2 regions of the Delftia sp. SD018 genome follow, and region 2 is predicted to be linked to the other one. Evidence: predicted binding sites of a transcription regulator. Region 2 holds the regulator's gene; the other holds the start of a gene.
The links. Region 2 encodes FNR, which switches genes on or off when oxygen is low (the NO sensors DNR and NnrR bind a similar motif). Its sites were predicted from a motif close to TTGATNNNNATCAA; they were not measured.

Region 1: INR38_RS25035 (hemerythrin domain-containing protein) is a predicted target of FNR. The motif match lies at 1,832-1,845, and genes of this name have one in related genera.

The regions. Positions count from the first base shown of each region.
Region 1 covers NZ_JADDRN010000034.1:9,736-12,940, forward strand. The annotation lists gene INR38_RS25025 (dienelactone hydrolase family protein) at 1-380, opposite strand, end outside; gene INR38_RS25030 (MarC family protein) at 570-1,217, shown strand; gene INR38_RS25035 (hemerythrin domain-containing protein) at 1,271-1,771, opposite strand; gene INR38_RS25040 (hypothetical protein) at 2,019-2,606, opposite strand; gene INR38_RS25045 (CsbD family protein) at 2,750-2,968, opposite strand.
Region 2 covers NZ_JADDRN010000010.1:24,264-27,468, reverse strand. The annotation lists gene ccoG (cytochrome c oxidase accessory protein CcoG) at 1-838, shown strand, start outside; gene INR38_RS11990 (FixH family protein) at 896-1,210, shown strand; gene INR38_RS11985 (hypothetical protein) at 1,390-1,677, shown strand; gene fnr (fumarate/nitrate reduction transcriptional regulator Fnr) at 1,759-2,478, opposite strand; gene hemN (oxygen-independent coproporphyrinogen III oxidase) at 2,641-3,205, shown strand, end outside.

The sequences.
Region 1 (3,205 bases), on a different contig from region 2:
AGGCCGCCCCAGCAAAAGCCCACGATGCCCACCTTGCCGCCGGGCACCAGCGTGGCGGCATGGGCGATGGCGGCCTCGATCTCGGGCAGCACACCGGGCTGGGGCAGCGCCTCGGCGGCGGATTTCAGCGCCATGCCCTTGGCACGGTCGGCGTCGCCATAGCCCAGGTCCACACCGGCCTCGACACGCGTGAACAGCGACGGCGCCACGGCCACATAGCCGCGGGCTGCCAGGCGGTCGGCCACGGCGCGGATATGGGCGTTGACGCCGAAGATCTCCTGCAGCACCACGACGGCACCGCGCGCGGGCACATCGGGCCGCGCCACCCAGGCCGGCGAAGCCGTGCCATCCAACGAAGTCAACTGCACAAAACTGCCCATGTCCGCGTTCCTTTCTGTCTGAGAACCTGTTGTGATTTCCCGGTGGGCGGACGCGCCCCGCAATGCTGTAATGGCGGCGGGCCGGCCCGTGCGGCAATTCTTTCACAGGAGACATTCGATGGAACGAAAAGTCGTGCGTACCGGCAAGCTCCGGGCACAGGTGGGCGGCGGCAACCTACAGGGAATGCGATGGACCTCAAACCGCTGATCACGCTGGTGGCCATCATCAACCCGCTGGCCATCGTCCCCTTCTTCATCCACTACACCGAGGGATTCAGCGCCCAGCAGCGCCAGCAGACCATTCGCACGGCGGCGCTGGCCTCGTTCTGCGTGATCGCGGCCTGCGCCATCATCGGGCTGCAGGTGCTGGACTTCTTCAACATCTCGCTGCAGAGCTTTCAGGTGGGCGGTGGCCTGCTGCTGCTGATCAGCGCGATGAACATGCTCAACGCCCGCCCGGCCGAGGAACGGCCCAACGCGCCCACGCTGGTCGCTGGCGCGGAAAAGGCCGCCATGGGCAACAGCATTGCCGTGGTGCCGCTGACGATTCCGCTGCTGACGGGGCCGGCCTCCATGTCCACCGTGGTGATCTACGCCGACCAGGCACGCACCATCTGGCAGCACCTGGCCCTGGTGGGCTATGGCGTGGTGGTGGCGCTGGTGGTGATGGTCTGTTTTTCGCTGGCGGACCCGATCGCCCGCGTGCTGGGCAAGACCGGCATCAACGTGATGACGCGGCTCATGGGCCTGATCCTCGCGGCCCTGGCCGTGGAGGTGATGGCGGGCGGGCTGGTGAAGATCTTCCCCATCCTGGCCTCGCCCGCGATCGTGCCCTGAGCGGGCTGGCTGACTGGTGGCCTTACTGCCGGTTCAGATCGGTTCAGGCCGGATCAGGCCGGCACGGTCCGCGCGCGGTCGGCGCTGCCGTCGCAGGCACCGCCGCAGCCCGTGATGGGCTGCTCGGGCAAGGCCTCAGGGTGCGCCAGGGAGCCCGTGGCGGGATCGAAGCCCGCACTGCGCAGATGCAGGGCCAGCGCCGCATCCATGGTCTGCGCATGGTGCACGAACCAGGCCGCCAGCTCGCCCGCCATGCTGCGGATCACGGCCAGATCACCGGCCGCCGCCTTGCTCGCCCCCTCGCGCATCACCTGCAGCACCACCTTGTGCTGCAGGCTGTGGCAGTTGGTGCTGGTGAACCGCGTGGACTGCATCCAGCGGTCTTCCTGGTCGAAATGCACCTGCGTATGCGCGATCAGCTCATCCCAGCGCGCGCACAGCTGCGCATCATCGGCCGCCTCCACCTCGGCCAGCAGCAGGACGAACTCCTGATGCACCTCGTCCATGGCCGGCAACTCCAATGCCAGCGCTCCGCTCCATTCCAGCACGGCCATATGCTTCTCCTGCCTTCATCGTGAAAGCCTGCAGCTTAGGAACAGCACCGCCCAACCCGTTTGACCCACATCAGCCAACCCGAAAACAGCAAAGCCCCGCGAACGGGGCTTGGTCAAGGCGGATAAAACTGGCGCGGCCAAAAGGCCAGGGGCACCGAGCAAGAGCCGCCTCGCGGCGAAGGTGCCGTCCCCCTCCCTCGCGAAGCGAGTAGAGAGGGGGAAGCGGCGTCAGCCGCTCAGGGGGAGCTTACTGTCCAAACTTCCGCTTGGCATCAGCCACGCAGGTGTCCTTGGCAGCGCCGCTCATGGTGTCGCAACGGGCCTTGGCAGCCTTGTAGTCGGCTTCGCGGGTTTCCTCGGCAGCGTCCTTGCGGGTTTCTGCCACGTTGGCAGCCTTGGCTGCGGAGTTGGAAGCGGGCTCGGCCTGGGCCTTGTTCACCTTGGCGGCTTCCACGGCGTGCACGTGGGCGGCCTTGGCATCCTTCACGCAGACATCCTTGGCGTCGCCCTTGAGGTCGTCACACTTTTCCTTGGCGATGTCGTAGTCCGCATCGGCCTTGGCCTTGAGTGCCTTTTCGCTGTTCTTGGGCGAAGGATTGCGGCGCGATTCCAGTTCGGCCTTGGCCACGTTTTCCTGGCCCTTGGCCTGCTTCTCGCAGACGTCCTTGGCGTTGTCCTTGAGCGGCTTGCACTGTTCCTTGGCAGCCTTGTAATCGGCCTCGATCTGGTTCTTGGCGGCCGTGTGCTCCGCATTGGTCATGGCCATGGCGCCGGAGGCCATCAGGCCCAGGGCGACAGCGGAAAGCATGTGGCGAAAGCGTTGCGGTGTTTGCATGATGGAACTCCTTGTATTTGTACTGAAGCGGCCCTTGTTGCCTGCGGCGGCGGGCCATTGGTGCGTGCCTCAGGCACGCTGGCTGTCGAGGAGCGGATGGCGGCGCCGGCCAGGGCGTCCAGCCCATCCGCAGTCCACCCTCATCAGTCTTCGAAGCGGAAGTCGGGGTTGCGCTTTTGCCAGTCGGTCAGCTGCTTTTCGGCAGCGTCGCGGGCCAGGCCCTGGCGCTCCTGCAGCTTGCCCAGGAATTGCTCGCGCTTGCCGGCGATCACATCCAGATCGTCATCGGTGAGCTTGCCCCATTGCTCACGGATCTTGCCGGTGAATTGCTTCCAGTTGCCCTTGATGCGGTCTTCATTCATGGCTTGGTCCTTTCAGTGATGTTGAAGTAGCGCTGTGCAATCAGGCCTTGTTTTTTCAAAGCCGCGATCTGCATCAGCGACGGTTCCACTGTAAAAAACCTGGGGGCTGCGCGTCGTAGTCTGGACCTAGTGTTGACGGTCGTCCCAGGGGCAGCCGAGACGGTGGGATCGGGACTACAGCCCCTGACGGACGCGCGGGAAGCGCTGGGTCAGGCGCGGCCCGCCCCTGCCCTGAGT
Region 2 (3,205 bases):
GCAGATGTTCTGGGTGCTGTTCTACGGCTTTGCCACCTATGGCAACGCGGGCTACATGCGCGAGCAGGTCTGCAAGTACATGTGCCCCTATGCGCGCTTTCAGAGCGCCATGTTCGACCGGGACACCATGATCGTCAGCTACGACACGGGCCGGGGCGAGCCGCGTGCGCCGCGCACCAAGAAGGTGGACTACAAGGCCCAGGGCCTGGGCGACTGCATCGACTGCAAGATGTGCGTGCAGGTCTGCCCCGTGGGCATCGACATCCGCAACGGTCTGCAATACGAATGCATTGGCTGCGGCCTGTGCATAGACGCCTGCAATTCCATCATGGACAAGATGGAGTACCCGCGCGGCCTGATCCGCCTGACCACGCAGAACGCCATGGCCGGCCTGTGGCGGCGTGCCCAGGTGCTGCGCCGCATCTTCCGTCCGCGCGTGCTGATCTACTCGGCCGTGCTGATCGGCTTGAGCGTGGTCATGATCGTGAGCCTGGCGTTGCGCCAGTCGGTCAAGGTGGACGTGATCCGCGACCGCGCCTCGCTGTCGCGCATCGTGGCGGGCGGCAAGCTGGAGAATGTCTACCGCCTGCAGATCATGAATGCCACCGAGCAGGCCCAGCGCTACCGCATCAGCGCCCACGGCCTCGATGGGCTGGAGCTGGCGTCCGAGCAGGAAGTCGAGGTCGGCCCGGCCGAGACGCGCGGCATTGCGGCGCGCCTGCAGATTCCCTACGGTTCGGCCGAGCCGGGCTCGCACACCGTATTCTTCGATATCGATGCCGTGCATTCGGGCGCGGGACGCGCGTCCGAAAAGGCCGTCTTCCTGGTGCCCCGGTGATGTTCCTGGCAGGCGCGGCACGGTCCGCGCCTGCCGCCTGAAAGAAAGAGGTTTCCCATGTCTTCCAGTCCCGCAGTGTCCGCGCCCGCGCAGGCTCCCTCGCACCCCGACGCCGGCAAGCCCTGGTGGAGGTTCGGCCATGTCTGGCTGGTGGTGGCCGGCCCGGCGGCCGTGGTGGTCGCTGCCGTGATCACGGCCATCATCGCCATCAACGGCGCCGATCCCGTGATCGACCCCGACTACTACCGCAACGGCATCACGATCAACGAGCGTGCCGATGGCGTGCGCGAAGTGCCCAAGAGCATGGCGCCCGCCGTCACCGGCCGCAACCATGCGGCCACGCCCGCGCACGATCACCCCACCGACCGCTGATCGCCGTGCACCCCTGCAAGAGGCCGCAGTCGCGGCCTTTTTGCATGGCGGATCGCATCTCCGGCATGCGCGACGGGTGAGGGTTTCCTACAGGCGTGCAGGGCGCTGCGGGGCTTGGCGCCATGCGTTGGCGCGGCGCACAATGAAGGCGACCCCTCGACAGCACAAGGAGATCGCTGATGTTGGCCCAACGCTGGATGTGGATTGCCTGGCCTGCCTTTCTGGCAGCCGCCGTGATGGAGATGCTGGTTTTTGCCTTTGTGGACCCGCTGGAGCTGCATTGGCTCGGCGACCTGGGCTGGTCGCGCCAGGGCATCTACACGCTGGCCTTCTTCGCCTTCTGGGGCGTGACCATGCTCTCCAGCCTGATGACCACCATGCTGGGCCGCTCGGCCCGCGATCTCAATGACGGCGTGGTCTCCGAGCCCGACCCGGACCTGGCCATGCAGGGGCTGGGGCGGGACTGATCGAGAGCCCGCCGCAATGAACAAGGCCCGCTGTCGCGGGCCTTGTTCATTGGCGGACGAATGCTTGCCGCCCTTGCAGCCTCACTGGCACTGCTGGCTGTTGACGATGCGCTTGAGCGCCTCCGTGTCCAGGATGCGCAGATGGCGCTGGCGCACCTCGATGATGTTGTCGTCCGCGAACTTGGAGAAGGTGCGGCTCACCGTCTCCAGCTTCAGGCCCAGGTAGCTGCCGATTTCCTCGCGCGTCATGCGCAGCACCAGTTCGGACTTGGAAAAGCCCCGTGCATGCAGGCGCTGCACCAGGTTGAGCACGAAGGCGGCCAGGCGCTCCTCGGCGCGCATGCTGCCCAGCAGCAGCATCACGCCGTGCTCGCGCACGATCTCGCGGCTCATGACCTTGTGCACATGGTTTTGCAGGGCCGTGACCTCGCGCGACAGGTCTTCCAGCTTGTCGAAGGGCATGACGCAGACTTCGGCGTCTTCCAGCGCGACGGCATCGCAGGTGTGGTGGTCGTTGACGATGCCGTCCAGGCCGATGATCTCGCCGGCCATCTGAAAGCCTGTGACCTGGTCGCGTCCGTCCTCGGTGGCCACGCAGGTCTTGAAGAAGCCGGTGCGGATGGCGTACAGCGAGGTGAATGTCTCGCCGTTGCGAAACAGCAGGCCTCCGCGCTTGACCTTGCGGCGCGTGGCCACGATGTCGTCGATGCGCTGCATCTGCTCGGCATCCAGGCCCATGGGCATGCACAGTTCGCGCAGGTTGCAGTTGGAGCAGGAGGCTTTGATGGTCTGAAGGTTCATGGAGTGATAAACATCAGCGGCACACAGCGTGCCGGCGGTGACCTCGTGGATTGCGATGAGTTGGATCAAATTGTCGCAGCAGTCCCTCAAACAACTCTTGATATGAGTCAAGGACATGACCGATGTGCTGCGGCACAGTCGAGGTATTAGAGGAAAAAACCCATGACCGCTGTCACCCCAGAGCTGCTGCGTCGCTTTGACGTACCGGGGCCCCGATACACCTCGTTCCCTACCGCCGACCGCTTTGTCGAGGCCTTTGGTGCAGAGGACTATATCCTGGCGCTGCAACAACGCAAATCGAGTACCGCAGCGCGTGCCACGCCTTTGTCGCTGTATGTGCACGTGCCCTTTTGCGAGTCGCTTTGCTACTACTGCGCCTGCAACAAGATCGTGACGCGCCACCACGATCGCGCTGCCGTCTACCTGGACTACCTGGCGCGCGAGATGGCCTTGCATACGGCCCATTGCGGCAAGGGCCAGACCGTCAGCCAGCTGCACCTGGGCGGCGGCACGCCCACCTTCTTCTCCGACGACGAGCTGCGCACGCTGATGGGCCTGTTGCGCGAGCATTTCAAGCTGGAGCCGGGTGGCGAGTATTCCATCGAGGTCGATCCGCGCACCGTCAGCGTCGAGCGCCTGGCCGTGCTCAAGGAGCTGGGCTTCAACCGCCTGAGCTTCGGTGTGCAGGACTTCGACGAACAGGTGCAGATCGCCGTGCACCGCGTGC